Regions from separate parts of the Virgibacillus tibetensis genome, predicted to be linked through region 1. Evidence: a T-box and tRNA genes for the amino acid it is inferred to sense, from the RefSeq annotation. Region 1 holds a T-box; the other holds one or more tRNA genes.
The links. A T-box is a leader RNA that pairs with one kind of tRNA and senses whether it is charged. The one in region 1 lies ahead of QGM71_RS00825 (valine--tRNA ligase), so its partner is inferred to be a tRNA-Val.

Region 1 (8,516 bases):
GACATATAAGCATATGGAATGTATGTTGAAGGGAGGGAATCATGTGTCAAATGATCGACAGGTATTTAGTTTTGAGTTAAACGAGGCGCTTTACTTTGAAAAGGGACAGGAAGTTGCAGAAATGAAAGAGATTTCACTGGACCCTGAAATATCTATACAATCCTTTAATGAGTACATTTCTATAAGAGGTGTAATCGAGTTGCAAGGGTCCTACCAACGAATATTATCTTCTGAGGTGGAAGAGGATACACTGGAATTTGAGGACTATCATTCAAAACGTTATGTAGAACGAGTTGTAGATAAGGAGGATGGCATCGCTTCCTTTTCCCACCGCTTCCCTGTGGAAATTTCTGTTCCAACATATCGCGTAGCTGATATAGACGATGTGACTGTTTATATTGAGTCATTTGATTATGAAGTACCTGATCAAAGTCAACTGAGATTGTACTCCACAATTGAAATTCACGGTATTAATAATTATGCAGAAAATGACAATAAAGAGGAAGACCAGGAACAAGAAGAAAACAGTCCTCAAAATATACCGGAGGAAAGTTTTCAATTCGAGATTAAGCGGAAAGAAGAAGCCGAATCGATCAATGATCCCCAGATTAGTAACACAACAAATATACCTTCATTACCTGCAGAAAGCAATACAGAAATCAACACAGAAACCAACACAGAAACCAATAAAGAAATGAAAGAAAAGGATCGTTGGAAATACAAAGAAAGTAAAACATTTGCAGAATTCTTTGGCAAGGAGTCATCAAACGAGGAAGCGTATTCACCGGAATCGGATGAAAGCTCTGCTATTTCTTCAGAAGCACATTATGAATCTGATGACTACGAAAGTATGGAAAGTCGTTCAGAAAAAGAAAAGGTGGAAGATGTAAGTTATTTATCTGATATGTTCAGAAGTTCTACTGAAGAACAATATACAAAAATGAGACTTTGTATTGTACAGGAGAAAGATACGATTGAATCAATAGCTGAGCGTTATAAAATAACAACATTGCAGTTGATAAAACAAAACCGATTGGATGATGAGGAATATAATGTATCTGAAGGGCAACTGCTATATATACCAACTAAAAAAAGGTGAAGATATGTGATTTCCAGCGATAACTGCAGAAAGAATTAGCAGTAATTCCCTTAATAACCATGTGAGTTTTTGGCTGTAATTTAAATTGCTTCGTAAACACTATAGTCACACCAGCAGTTTTATGCAAGCAACTACTTGTGTATTATTGAATCGTCCGTGTGGGGGCATGATCAGCATATGTCGCCACACGGTTTGTATTTTTGGGTACTCGGAGGCAGTTCATTTTAGGTGGTGAGGTAAAAGATGAATGTAGTTAATAATGTGTTACGTTCTTATGCCATTTACCCTATAGATGTTGAAAAAATAACAGGTAAACTTTACAAAGTGAGTGATGGAAATATTACATATGCCTTAAAAAAAAGTTCTCTGTCCATGCAGAATAAGTATCATTTCCATAGCGTATACCAGCAGGCTAACAATCATAATATCACTTCAATTGTACCGGTTTACTTAACGCAAAGAGGGGAAATATACGAAGAAACAGAACAAGGCATCTTTTATTTAACTCCTTGGATAAATGCAGAACAATCACACTCAACTAAACAACCAATTGTGAATTTTTATCAAACAATTGGGAGAATTCATGCCGAAACTAAACGAACTAAATCTATTTCAACTAACCAAATGATCAGTGATTTCCATACTTATAAATCATTCTGTCTGGCATCACAGAATAAATTACTCGAGTTTGTCGATTTGTTTGAACGAACCAGATATATGTCTCCAATCGAACTGCTGGTTTGCACACACTTTCGAGATCTTGAGTTGGCCTTACGAGAATCAATTAAGCGAATTGATCAATTTGTTGACGGGCAAGAGGAAGAAACAGCATGGAATTATAGTTTATGCCATGGTGATTTAAAATTTTCTCATCTTATAAATGCTGAGACTTTTTATATAATTAATTGGGAAAAAGCATCTTATGGTCATGCTGTCACAGATCTCGCTGGCTTCTTTAATTGCGAGGCAGCCAATTTTGACTTTCCTGCAAACGAAATCATTGAATTGTTTGAGAAATACTATGACGAAAATGAGTTATCGAATAATGAACTCTATCTGCTATCCATCCATTTATTGAATCCAATAGACTACCTCAGGATTGTTCAAGACTATAGTAAAAAAAGCTCTGAAGAAACGATGATTAACCAAATCATAAAGCTGCAGCATGCATACAGGAAAATACGATTTGGACTTCAATGGTCAAATTATGTTGAGACTGAACATGAGACGATATCATTAGAAGATCTTGAGAGTTAAATCCAACCCTGATGAAAAGCAATAAACAGACCAACCAGTAAACCTAATAAAAAAACATCCAGGCTTGTTGGAAAAAATAAAGTACGAATTAATTGAAAGATCAATATAGGTAAAGTAACTTTCTCCACAACAATGATACAGTTTCTTGCCCATGGTGGCAGTCTATAACGATAATAACGAGCCATATAATCACCCCTTTTTATGAATTCCTCACTTGTTATGCCTTTATCTTATATAATATGTATATAGACGGTTGTTTTGTGCAATACCTGTAATAATAGTTGACGTTAGTTTGCGTTAACTATAAAATATAGGTATTAAAGCAATTCAATTATGTACAATAAATGCGATGATAGGGAAGAGTACGAAATAAACACCTAAAGAGAGGGAAACGTGAGCTGAGAGTTTCCCAGGAACGGTTATTTTGGAAGGTCACCCTTGAAGCAGCGTCTTTGAACGTATTCTACCAGTAGAAGAAGGCCGGTTGAGCAGACCGTTATCAAATTAGTTGAGTGTACAGGTTTATTTATTGAGCTTGTAAACAAAGGTGGTACCACGGAAGCTAACCCTTTTCGTCCTTTATTTTGGATGAATAGGGTTTTTTGTTTGGAATTAAAAAGGAGGAACAAGTATGGAAAATAAAAATCAACAACCATCACTGCCACCAAAATATAACCCGCAGGCAGTTGAAAAAGATCGATATCAATTTTGGTTAAAGGGAAAATACTTTGAAGCAACAGGGGAACCTGAAAAAGAACCGTATACCATTGTGATTCCACCACCGAATGTAACCGGTAGATTACACTTAGGTCATGCTTGGGATACGACAATGCAGGATACTATATCACGTATGAAACGGATGCAGGGGTATGATGTATTATGGCTCCCTGGTATGGATCATGCTGGTATCGCTACACAAGCAAAAGTAGAAGGAAAGTTAAAAGATCAAGGTAAAAACCGCTATGATCTAGGTCGTGAAAAGTTTTTAGAAACAGCGTGGGACTGGAAAGAGGAATATGCAGATTTTATCCGTTCCCAGTGGGAAAAACTTGGTCTCGGCCTTGATTATTCCCGTGAAAGATTCACGTTAGATGATGGTTTATCGGAGGCTGTTAGAGAGGTTTTTGTTAAGTTGTATGAGATGGATCTGATATATCGCGGAGAATATATAATTAACTGGGATCCAAAAACCAAGACAGCACTTTCCGACATTGAAGTAATTTACGAAGAAGTTCAGGGAAAGTTCTATCATATGCGTTATCCGTTAAAAGGCAGTAATGAAACAATTGAAATTGCAACAACGCGGCCAGAGACAATGCTTGGCGATACTGCTATTGCTGTTCACCCGAAAGATGAGCGTTATAAAGATCTAATTGGTAAAACAGTAATATTACCAATTGTTGGCCGGGAGATAGAAATTGTTGCTGATGACTATGTGGATATGGAGTTAGGGTCAGGTGCAGTTAAGATCACGCCAGCCCATGACCCGAATGATTTTGAAATTGGTAATCGTCATAACTTAGAACGTGTATTAGTAATGAATGAAGATGGCACCATGAATGAAAATGCAGGCAAATATAAAGATCTTGATCGCTTTGACTGTCGTAAGAAGATTGTTAAGGACCTTCAAGAGCTTGATGTATTGTTTAAAATAGAGGATCACACTCACCAGGTTGGTCACTCAGAACGCAGTGGCGCCGTAGTTGAACCATATTTATCAACACAATGGTTTGTAAATATGCAGCCGTTAGCTGACGAGGCAATAGAACTGCAACAAAGTGATGACAAAGTTAACTTTGTTCCACAGCGTTTTGAGAACACATATTTGCGATGGATGGAAAACATTCGTGACTGGTGTATATCACGACAGCTCTGGTGGGGACACCGTATTCCAGCATGGTATCATAGAGAGACAAATGAAATTTATGTAGGAAAAGAGGCACCAGAAGATATAGAAAACTGGAAGCAGGATGAAGATGTACTGGACACATGGTTTTCATCGGCGCTTTGGCCTTTTTCAACAATGGGCTGGCCAGATGAGAACTCAGAAGACTTCAAACGCCATTTTCCAACAGATGTATTGGTAACAGGCTATGATATTATTTTCTTCTGGGTAGCACGAATGATTTTTCAATCAAAGAAATTCACTGGTGAAAAACCATTTAAAGATGTTCTGATTCACGGATTAATCCGTGATGCCCAAGGACGTAAAATGAGTAAATCACTTGGTAATGGTGTGGATCCAATGGATGTTATAGAGGAATACGGAGCAGATTCACTACGCTATTTCCTATTAACAGGCTCAACTCCTGGGCAGGATCTTCGTTTTCATTGGGAAAAGGTGGAGTCGACTTGGAATTTTGCTAATAAGGTATGGAATGCATCGCGTTTTTCATTAATGAATATGGAAGATTTCACGTATGAAGACATCGATCTTTCGGGTGAAAAATCGTTAGCAGATAAATGGATATTGACTCGCTTAAATGAAACCATTGAGCATGTAACAAGAAATACAAACAAATATGAGTTTGGAGAAGCAGGTCGCCACTTGTATAACTTCATTTGGGATGAATTATGCGATTGGTATATCGAAATGGCTAAGCTCCCACTATACGGTGAGGATGAAGCAAAGAAGAGAACAACAAAATCCGTGCTGGCCCATGTACTAGATCAGACGATGCGTATGCTCCATCCATACATGCCATTTATCACGGAGGAGATATGGCAGCAACTTCCTCATAAAGGAGAATCAATTACAGTAGCTGAATGGCCAGAGGTACGTAAGGATTTCCATGATGATCAAGCAGCTGATGAAATGAAACGTCTCGTTTCGATTATTAAATCTGTTCGTAATATACGTGCAGAAGTTGATACACCGATGTCCAAGCAAATTAAGCTTCTAATACAAGCTGAAAATGAAACTATTGTAAGTGAGCTTGAGAGCAATCGAATTTATTTAGAAAGATTCTGTAATACAAGCGAGTTGACTATCTCTACTAAGATTGATGTTCCGGATAAAGCCATGTCTGCAGTAATTACCGGGTCTGAATTATTCCTGCCACTTGAAGGATTGATTGATTTTGATAAAGAAATAGAACGGCTGGAAAAAGAATTGGCGAAGTGGACAAAAGAGGTTGAGCGTGTACAAAATAAATTAGCAAACGAAGGATTTATTAAAAAAGCCCCTCAAGAAGTTGTAGAAGAGGAGAAGCAAAAAGAGCAGGACTACCGAGAAAAACAATCTAAAGTGAAAGTACGTTTAAATGAATTAAAAGGATAACAGTGAAACGGGATATCAACTGTTTAGTTGATATCCCGTTTTCTCAATTCTGACTTTATATGTGTAACATACGTTTGTAAAATGTTTAAGTTACTGACAACACTCAATGTGCGTGAACCTACTACATCTTCTATTTCATTAAAAAGAAGTTCCCCATTCTTGCCAATTAGAAAATCGATACCAACCATTCCAAAGTCGAAATGAGAAATAATCTTTTCTATCATATCCGCATCTTGTTTAGTGAGATTATACAAACTTACAGACCCACCGAGTTTATAATTGGCTCTAAAGTCACTGGTGCTGTAGCGCATAACGGCACCAATAATTTCCTTCCCTACAACAAAAACCCGAATATCTTTTCCAAGTTGTACATCACAGGACTGAACGATAAAATCGCTTGTAGACAAACTCTCCATCTGATTCTGCCAATTGTGCTTGTCCTTAATATAATAGACCTGCATTCCGCCTTTTCCCGTTGTTTCTTTTATGATACAAGGGTAGGAGAGAGGAGAAGTTAACGGCATTGTATGTTTCTTGAAGAAAACGGTATTAACCATAGGAATATCAAAGTCTAGCATATAATGGTGGGTTAACGCTTTATCATTACAAATGCGTGCTATATATGAATTATTAAAAACCCTGATTCCACAAGCTTCCAAATGCAGATTCAACAAAGGTTCGATCGTACGAATTATTGCATAATCCGGAGGTTTGATTTTTTTATTTTTTAGATAAATTGACCGTTTATTATTTATAATGCCTATAGTCAGTTCATCCCTGACAATAAGTTCGAGAGATAGGTTTTGCGAATTTGCTTCTTCAATAAACCAATTAATATAGGATTTATTTTGTTTAATATCTGTTCTGCTGTATATTAACCAACCATGTTTCATCATCCGCTGCTCACCCCTAATTCAACCTGTTAAGAATATAACCAATAATATAATCTGCGACATTGATATTCGTACAGTCAAACATATTACGAATATGGGCATTGGAGTTAATTTCACATACAATAGGGGAATTATTCGGGCCGAATAATAGATCAATTCCTGCAAAGTCTGCACCGATTGCTTGAGTGGCAGCAATTGCCAGCTTCTCTTCTTGTTGAGTTGGCTTATAGGCAGTCATTGTTCCACCTGCAGTTACGTTTGCACGGAAGTCGTCTGAAGCACTTCGTTTCATAGCAGCCACAACTTCGTCACCTACAACCTGCAGGCGTAAGTCATTTCCATAGCTTGAAGAAATAAATTCCTGAAACATAAATGCTTTTCCCTGTAGTGACTCAACCATTTTGTATAACTCTTCTTCCGTATATATTAAATATACTTGTTCGCCGAACGATCCAAATGATTCCTTTATAATCATCGGAAAACCTAATGACTCCATTGCCAATTGCACAGTCGTTTTATCCAACTGTCCAGAAACGAATATTTTCGGCGCTATAATTGTTCTGGGGATTGGCAGGTTTTTAACAGCTAAACGTTGATAGGTGGCAATTTTGTCATCACTGATATCGATTGCTTCTGCACTATTAAAAACAGGGACTCCAAGGTATTCCAATTGCTTAGCCAAATAGATATCCTTGTCAGCGAAAACAACATAATCAGGCAACTTATTTTTGTCTTGTCGCAACACTTCAAGTTGTCCAATACCTAAATAAGAGAGCAATTCATTGTTTTTATAAATAGTTGTTGTACTGTTTTTTCTGGTAGCGGCTGCTTGTATCCATTGAGCAAAGTCAAGGAACTTATTCCCCGGTAAATTACCGTTATATATAATCCAACCATGTAGATTCATTTGATGATATCCTTTCTGCTATACTTATAATTAATACCTATTTAAAGAAAGTGGTGTACCAATGTTCGAAAATTTCCAGCAGGTTAAACTATTCTTTGAAAGCAGGAAATTCTTAGGAATTCAGCCAGGTTTAGATCGTATGGAGTATTTACTTCACTCTTTGGGAAATCCTCAACAATCGACCCCCGCACTCCATATAGCGGGAACGAATGGAAAAGGTTCAACGATAGAGTTTATTAAGAAGGCACTCCAGATCAATGGCTATCGTGTAGGTGTCTTTACATCGCCAAGTCTTGATGGTCTGACTGGTCATATCTTTAAAGATAACACTTCCATATCAGAAGAATCTTTCGTTGATATACTTAATGAAATACATTCTATAATTCTGCATTTAGACAGAGAAGGGATGTCTCCTACAGAGTTTGAAATAATTACTGCCATGGCATTTATGTATTTTACGAAGCATGTTGATATTATACTAATTGAAGCAGGTATGGGTGGCAGAGAAGATACTACCAACTGCATTTCTCCAATTATGTCCATTATAACAAATGTAGAGAAGGATCATACTTCTTTTCTTGGCGATACATTACGTGAAATAGCTTATCATAAAGCTGGAATAATAAAGCAGGATACCCCTGCAATTGTAGGGGATATGGCTAATGAAGCAAGAGAAGTAGTTATTCAGGAAGCCAGAGAAAAACAGGTCAGCCTGCACCAGATGGGTCAGGATTTTATATATGAAGTCAAGGCCTCTGCTGATAACTTGCAAAGATTTGTATGGAAAAATAGTAGGGACACTAAGATAGATATTGCTATACGAATGTACGGGGAACACCAGGTGAAGAATGCCTCAATGGCATACATGTCATTAGTTAAACTAAAAGAAATCGGTTATACCATAGACATGGAACGGTGTATCGAAGCATTTAAAAATATTCAAGTACCTGGCAGATTTGAGATCATTCAGCATGAACCTCTAGTAATTTTGGATGGAGCACATAATCCAGCAGGAATTCAATCTTTTATAGAGACAGTATTAACTAATTACAGTAATAAGGAGAGACATCTCTTGTTTGC
Region 2 (8,516 bases), on a different contig from region 1:
AGTAATTAGCAAAAACTAATTCATGTTTGTTATAAGTCTTTAACCATGGTTACATGGGGGATGCCGGCATCCAGAAATTCTCCGGATATTGTTTTATACCCCAGACGTTGATAAAAGTTTTCAGCATGTGTTTGTGCATTCAGTTTAGCTTTTGAATAGCCTTTAGATGAAATTAATTTTTCCATTGCTAGAATGATTTGTCTGCCATGGGATTTACCACGGTGGTTTTTAAGAACGCAGATTCGTTCCAGCTTCCCATAACCTTCAACAAACCGCAGGCGACTTGCGGCGATAGGTTCGTTATTTTCATAGCCGATGAAGTGGATTGCTGTTTTATCATGTTCATCAAGTTCTTCTTCGGGAGGAACCTTTTGTTCTTCTACGAATACGATCATCCGAACATGATAAGCTTGTTCTTTCTCTTGTTGTGTATCAACGACCTTTACGTTCACACGTGTTCCTTTCCGAATACGAATGTTTCATAAACGGTCCATGACCCATTCTCTAACTGATATAATAATTGGAAACGATCAATTTCATCTTCAAACTGAATTTTCTTCATCTGCATGCTGCCGAATACATCAGAGTACTCGTCATGTACTAATTTTTGAGCCACTGTAATATGGGGCACAAACGAATATTCCTGATTCTTTGGAAAGTTACCCTGATGCATTTTTTCGTATAAATCAATAAGCTCCTGAATAGGCTCTACCTTAAAATAAATAGTATTCGTCGCAGGAGCGAATGTGCTGACCTTATTAATATTAATTGTGAATGGGTTGGTGTCATTTGCTATATGTTTTAATTCTGTGACTAAATTGTCTATTGTTGTATTATCCGCCACAAACGCTTCCTTTAACGTGATGTGTGGTGGAATTAATGCATAATGAGGATCATAACGCTTTCTGTATGAATTTGCTTCATCTTGAATAGACTTTGATGGGAAAATGGCTATACCGTATTTCATAAATGAAAACCTCCTATTTATATTTTCTTGTTACGTATAAATATGGTGCACATCTGTACATCAATATCGGTTGTATTCTTTATTATAACAAAAACGTAGTCTAATAAGGCTTTATTTTGTAATTTTTTGAAAAAAGATACATTGGACCTAGTTAAACATGGTTGTTAGTAGGCGTTTCATATCCTTTTGCCAATACTTCCATGTGTGTTCTCCATCTTCCAATTCATAATAAACATAATTGGCACCTTTTTCCTGAAGAAGTGCTTTTAATTTGCGATTTGGATTTAAGAAGTCTACTTTCTTGCCATCAGTTGTATCAACATCAGTTTCTTCTGTACCGATGGTGTGGTACAGATCGATGGAATGAATACTGCTGGCATTTTCTACTGCGTTTAGCACGGTATCGTCCACATAGGGTGACTGCATAATCACTTTTCCAAACGTATTTGGATATTTAAGTGCAGTCATCAATGCTAATGTACCTGCAAGGGAGTCTCCCATTAATGCACGTGATTGTCCCATATGGTAGGTTGGAAGCATATCATCCAATAGGGGGACAACCTCATTTACTAAAAACTTAATATATGCATCCTGCTGCTCTCCACTTGGATGATACTTCTTTTTACGGTCGTATTTATCCTGGTAATGAATGCCAACAAAAACAGTATTCGTAATTTCCTGACTGTCGTGCAGTTTGTCACTCAATGTGGCTACTCTACCCATTTGGTAATAATCGTTTCCATCCTGCATAATACAAATATTATATTTATACAGTGGGGAGAACGACTCTGGCTGGTACAGTTTTAGTTTCATGGTTTCTTTCAAATAACTGCTTTCGATCTCTTTTTCAATCATTGAACCTTTTCTGCCCATTACGTACACCTCAATTAAAATATATGTCTGTTAGCATTTCTAAGCTGTGTCTAATCTATTACAGCCCCATTATAATCCTATTAAGTTGCTTTTTCTAATAATTGCCCTTTATACAGTTCATAATATTTCCCATACTGATTTAGGAGGTTGTCATGACTGCCTTTTTCAATAATTTCACCATCCTCCAGCATGATAATATTGTCCGCTTCCTGGATTGTATTCAGGCGATGTGCAATGACAAAACTTGTTCTTCCGTGCATTAGGCGTTTTAACGCATCCTGAATCTTAAGCTCGGTGATGGTATCAATATTACTTGTAGCTTCATCCAGGACAAGAATGGATGGCTCTGCGAGAAGGGCTCTTGCGATGGTTAACAGCTGTTTCTGTCCCTGACTAATACCGCTTCCCTCCTGGTCCAGAACCGTATCATAGCCATCAGGGAGACGCTCAATGAAATCATGGGCATTCGCATCCTGAGCAGCCTGAATTACCTCTTGATCCGTCGCATCCAAACGACCATACCGAATATTTTCCCGAATGGTATCGTGGAATAAAAAGGAATCCTGTAGAACAAATGCCATATGTTTACGTAGGTTCGATCGTTTGATATTTTTTAAATCGATGCCGTCTAATGTTATTTTCCCGCTGTCATAGTTATAAAAACGCGAAATGAGATTAATAATCGTTGTTTTCCCGGCACCTGTGTGACCTACAAAGGCCACAGTTTCACCCGGATTAGCTTCAAAACTTACTTCTTTTAAAATGGGTGTATCCTCATAAGCGAAAGAGACGTTGTCAAAGATTACCTTTCCAGTAGTGCTTGGTAATTCCTTCGCATTCTTTTCATCTGTTTCTTCCTGCGTTTCGTCCATTACCTGAAACACACGTTCAGCTCCCGCCACAGCAGAAAGAAGTATGTTAAATTGATTAGAAAGTTCATTTAACGGTCTTGTAAACTGACGTGCATACTCTGTGAAAATAACAATTATACCTACAGTCACAATTCCTGTTCCATTAATAGCCAGAATACCACCGACCAATGCAATTAAGCCAAAACTGAGGAAGTTAAGCATGTTCATGACTTTCGGAATAAAGCCTGAGATGGTTAAAGCCCAGAATCCAGAACGGTTCAGTTTCTTATTTCTTTCTTCAAATTCACGGATAACACGGTTTTCCTGGGAAAATGTTTTTACAATATGCTGTCCGGAAACAATTTCCTCTACATAGCCGTTTACTTCTCCCAAATCATTTTGCTGCAATTTATATAATGGGCCGGTTCGTTTCGTTATCCATTTCATCCCGAGAAACATAAATGGAATAATCGACATGGTTACTAATGTTAAGATCGGGCTTAGATACAGCATAACGGAAACGGTACCAACCAGCGTTAAGATACTTGCAAAAATCTGAATAACCGATTGGTTTAATGTGTTGTTCACATTATCAATATCATTCGTAACACGACTCATTAATTCACCGTGCTGCCGTTTATCAAAGTAGGAGATGGGCAGACGGTGAAATTGGTGAAATAAATCGGAACGCAGTGTGTAAACTGTATTCTGTGCAATCCCGACCATCCAGAAATTTTGCAGGAATATTGATAAGGAGTGGAATAAGTAAATAACCACTAACCAAATCAATAAGATACCTAACCCGGCACTTTGCTGTGTCACAATAAAATCATCAATGGCCATTCCGATCATAAAAGGGCCGAGTAAGCTTAAACCAGAGCTGATCAGAACCATAAAAATAACCAGCAGCAGCTTCCCTTTTTCCCTTGCTAAATACGTCCAAATTCGTTTAATGGTTCCTGCAGTATTTTTGGCTTTCTTTTTTTTATCAGTTGTTATTTTTTCCAATGGAATTTTTTCGTATAGAAAAGGCTCTTTCAGCTGGTTATTTCGCATTTGCATACTCCTTTCCAAACTGGGATTCCACTATTCGCATGTAAAGGCTTGATTGATTTAATAGTTCCTCGTGTGTGCCAATTGCAAGCACTTTCCCATCATTCATTAATAAAATGCGGTCTGCGCTGATTGCTGTTGATATTTTAGAAGTGATGATCATCGTTGTGCAATGGTAATGCTGTATCGCTCTTAAAAGCTCTGATTCTGTTGCTAAGTCCAGCGCACTGGTACTGTCGTCCAGCATCAAGATTTTCGGCCGGCGTATTAGTGCACGAGCAATGGAAATTCGCTGTTTTTGACCACCGGATAAATTAACACCTTTTTGGCCAACACGGGTATCGTATTGGTCTGGAAGGTCCATGATCGTGTCGTGGATTTGAGCATCCTTTGCAGATTGGATGATTTCTTCACGGGTTGCGTTTTCCTTGCCCCAGGCAATATTATCTCTAATTGATCCAGTAAAAAGAAGCGGACTCTGCGGAACGTAGCCAATGCTCCCACGCAGCTGATCTAAGGTATAGGATGTAATTGGCTTTTGATCTATATATAATACTCCTTTTGTTACGTTATAAAGACGTGGTATAAGCTGGAATAACGATGTCTTGCCGGCACCAGTCGCACCGATAATCGCCAGTTTTTCTCTTGGGTTTACAGTAAAGCTTACATCAGTCAGCACTGGCTCATCTGCTGTTGGATATGTAAATGCAACATGCTCGTATTCGATCTTCCCATCTATAACCTCCGTAGCTTCCTTTGCGTCGTTATGATTAATTAAATCAACATCTACCGTCAGTACTTCGCTCAAACGGGAAGCGGAAGCCTTCATACGTGAAAAGGCCATGATAATGAATGTGAACATAGAGATAGCCATTGATACTCGCAGCGCATAGTTAACGATGGCAACGACGTCCCCGACAGATGTTTCGCCCGCGATAGATTGCATATTGCCAAACCAGATGATGAAAATTAAGCTCAGGTTCATGACAAATAAAAGAATCGGCATGGACGACTCAACAAAACGGAATGTCGTACGTGTCTGGTCAGCTAATGCTGCGTTTGATTTAGTGAAGCGGCTTTCCTCATGATTTCGTCTGACAAACGCTTTGATTAAACGCATGCCTGCAAGATTCTCCTGCATGACTCGATTTACACTGTCTACATTCTTCTGTACTCTATCAAACATTTTGCTGGCAACTTTCAATACCCAAAGTAAAAACCCGATCAGAAGCGGAACAGTAATCAGGAAGATCACTGCAAGTTTCGCATTAACAACAAATGCCATAATAACGCCACCAATTACAATCAGTGGTGCTTTTGACATAATTCGCAAAGCCATGAAAATGGTATTCTGAATCTGGCGTACATCATTTGTAAAACGTGTAACAAGACCGGAAGTAGGGTATTTATTTAAATTAGCAAATGAAAAGGCCTGGATTTTTTTAAATAACTTTTCTCTAATATCAAATGCGAAACCCCAGCTGACATGGGAAGCGTAAAATGAATTAATTATTCCAGCAGCAAATGAAACCAGTGCGAGGCCAATCATAATACCGCCCCACATGATGATCGTACTTAAATCTTCATTAATAATCCCATCATTAATCATTTTTCCAAGAAAAAAAGGAAGCAGCAGCTCAGCTACAAGTTCAACTAGCATAAGCGTGTAAGCAATGCCAATAGGAAGTTTATATGGCTTTAAAAACGAAAAAACTTTTCTCACGATGACCCTCCATACGTAAATAGAAACAATTTTTATACTATTATAATAGTATTTGGGGATTTAATCCAACTTTTTATTTCGGGTTACGAAGCTTATTTTTGCCGATGGGTGAGAGGAAGATGTTATCCCGGTAGTCAGGCCTCAAAGACAGCGACCGCAAAAAACAATTGGGAGCGCAGAATTAACTATATTATGCGCAGAACGATCGGTGTTAACCACTCTAATTTGCTTTCCGGGCCGCTGGGAAAACAGTTGGAAAAGCGGAATACTACCGGCTTAGCAGCACTCCTTCGGGAAGTGACAGGAACCGTATTAAGCCGTAGTTAGTATTGACAGAAATAAGCACATTCTATATAGTAGTATTATTGTTATTTACTCACTCGATAGTCTAAGAGTGAGTTCTATTATATCATGAGCCGTTAGTTCAGCGGGAGAATACTTGCTTGACAGGCAAGGGGTCACTGGTTCAAATCCAGTACGGCTCATTCGTGTAAAGCCACTTACTCAATTGTTTTTTTGAGAAGTGGCTTTTTGTGTACCCTGAAAAAGCTCGGGTACTTTTATTGAATTACCTTTTAACTTAACAATTGCTGGTTATAAGACATGCTTATTCTGAAATAGACTAGATGTTGAAGGGGTTTTTTATACTGCGAGAGCAAAAGGAGGTTCATGGATGAGCGCTTCAAATGACGAGGAAAGACATGTGCAAGCACCGCAAATGATGACACACGTTGACCCGTATTTGTATCAAATGCTGCAGCAATGTATGGATAGAGTAGTAGTTGTGCAAACAATTAAGGACAGTGTCCGCGGTACGTTAAAAAGTGTATACCCGGATCATGTAGTTGTAGAGGTTGAAAGGCGTTATTTTCATATACGGATGCAGCAGGTAATTTGGGTTCTACCTGAGTAACCAATTTTTAAGAAGCATAGTAATGAAGGAGGGGAAATAAATTTGATCGAACGAATGGATCAAATTGCCATCGAATTACCACGACCGAAGGAAGCAGATCCGGATGCCGCCTCTGCCGTACAAGAGCTCTTAGGCGGAAGGTATGGCGAAATGTCGACATTAAATAACTATATGTACCAGTCATTTAACTTTAAAAATAAAAAGAAGCTGAAACCTTTTTACGACTTAGTTGCCAGTATTACAGCTGAAGAATTCGGGCATGTTGAGCTTGTCGCTCATACAATCAATATTATGATGGAAGGTAGCACCTTTCCGGGAGATCCTGATATTGCCCCGATGCGAAATGCAGTAGATAAACGAAGTCATCACCATTTTATTGATACAGCACAAAGTGCCAAACCAGGTGATTCCCATGGGAGAGCATGGACTGGGGACAATGTATTTAATAGTGGAAACTTAGTAGTTGATCTATTGCATAACTATTTTTTGGAAATAGGAGCACGTACACATAAAATGAGGGTATATGAAATGACTGACCATCCTACCGCAAGAGAAATGATCGGATACTTGCTAGTCCGTGGTGGGACACATATTGTTGCTTATGGAAAGGCACTTGAAGTAGCAACAGGTGTTAATATAACAAAAATGCTCCCGGTCCCAAATCTTGATAATAGTGTATTTGATACAACGCGAAAGTTTGAAGCGGAAGGTGCGCATCGCAGGCTCTACACCTTTAGTGAACGGGATTATCGAGATATTAGTCAGATTTGGAAGGGGACGCATCCCGAGACTGGGGAGCAACTCGAAGTCATTCACGGAGTACCAAAGGGGGCACCTGTTCCAGATTACGAAGCGGTACCTGAGGAATTTGCACCTGGTATTTCACAGGAGGATTTTATGGAAATTGCCAGACGGTTGCAGAAGTCGGCTGGGTTATAGGTTGTTAAGGGGATAACTTTTAATAGAGTTATCCCTTATTTGGCAGTAAAGAAAGCATAACCATATTTCTTTCTGCATAAGTGCAACTAAGGCATCGCCCAAAGGCTTGGCGAATGCCAAGTTTTCTAATTATCTCGTGGCTAGGGGAAGGGCTAAATCGCCATTCAAGAAATTTATCCAGTGACCAAATTAGAACTATTAGATTTAACAAACTGTCTCACTCGTAGAGGAATGGGGCAGTTTTTCAATAGAGCGATCATTTATTTGCTGCATAATTCATGGTGACATGTTTCTTATCCTCGCCGTTCCACTTAAGGCATAACATTTTAAATGAATTATTTGTTGCTTATTGCGATTCACAAGCTGGTTGGATTGTTCAACTATGGTGGTGTTCGTCGGACTATCACTCTCGTACATACATAGTTCAAAAAATTAGCATTACACAGAAGCGTACTACACTGATTCAGTTGACGAATTGGTAAAATAATGCGAAAGTTAAAATTACGATATAATAAGTGTGATATTATTCGACAAAAACCGGGAAGTGACAGGCACCGGGAAGTGCACCTTCCCAAAAGGAGTGAGAGTTGTGCAGCGTTTTGAGTTTTCGGATACGTTGAAGCGGTTGCCGCAGCAGTTTTTTGCTAATCTTGTCAATAAGGTTCAGCGGTTAAGTAGTGAAGGTCATGATGTAATTAATCTGGGACAAGGAAATCCTGATTTGCCTACTCCCGAACATATTGTAGAAGAGTTACAAGTGGCTGCAAGTAATCCAGCGTATCATAAATATTCGCCGTTTACAGGGCACACGTTTTTGAAAAAGGCTATTTCATCCTATTACAAACGTCAATATGAAGTGGATATAGATCCTGAAACCGAGGTTGCTATTTTATTTGGAGCTAAAACAGGTTTAGTAGAGCTTAGCCAATGTTTGCTTAATCCAGGGGATTTAGCATTACTTCCTGACCCTGGCTATCCGGATTATATGTCAGGTATAGCATTGGCGAATGCGCGAACTGCAATGATGCCTCTTTTAGAAGAAAATGATTTTTTACCAGATTATAATAAGATCGATAAAGAAGATTTAGACCAAGCAAAGCTGTTGTTTTTAAATTATCCAAATAACCCAACAGCAGCTACGGCTAATCAGGCATTTTTTGATGAAACTATAGCACTTGCCAAGAAGCATGCTATTTG

Region 2: it has a tRNA-Val gene. The T-box ahead of QGM71_RS00825 (valine--tRNA ligase) is inferred to sense a tRNA for this amino acid. The anticodon was not compared.

What each region holds. Positions count from the first base shown of each region.
Region 1 is NZ_JARZFX010000001.1:164,731-173,246, forward strand. Features, by position in the region: gene spoVID (stage VI sporulation protein D) at 44-1,099, shown strand; gene QGM71_RS00815 (phosphotransferase) at 1,343-2,356, shown strand; gene QGM71_RS00820 (hypothetical protein) at 2,353-2,541, opposite strand; T-box leader at 2,697-2,939, shown strand; gene QGM71_RS00825 (valine--tRNA ligase) at 2,988-5,636, shown strand; gene QGM71_RS00830 (ATP-grasp domain-containing protein) at 5,660-6,532, opposite strand; gene QGM71_RS00835 (ATP-grasp domain-containing protein) at 6,546-7,436, opposite strand; gene QGM71_RS00840 (bifunctional folylpolyglutamate synthase/dihydrofolate synthase) at 7,498-8,516, shown strand, end outside.
Region 2 is NZ_JARZFX010000003.1:82,726-91,241, reverse strand. Features, by position in the region: gene QGM71_RS08710 (GNAT family N-acetyltransferase) at 30-395, opposite strand; gene QGM71_RS08705 (YjcG family protein) at 449-967, opposite strand; gene QGM71_RS08700 (alpha/beta hydrolase) at 1,115-1,840, opposite strand; gene QGM71_RS08695 (ABC transporter ATP-binding protein) at 1,921-3,747, opposite strand; gene QGM71_RS08690 (ABC transporter ATP-binding protein) at 3,737-5,467, opposite strand; tRNA gene QGM71_RS08685 (tRNA-Val) at 5,881-5,952, shown strand; gene QGM71_RS08680 (DUF2642 domain-containing protein) at 6,141-6,380, shown strand; gene QGM71_RS08675 (manganese catalase family protein) at 6,435-7,319, shown strand; gene QGM71_RS08670 (pyridoxal phosphate-dependent aminotransferase) at 7,909-8,516, shown strand, end outside.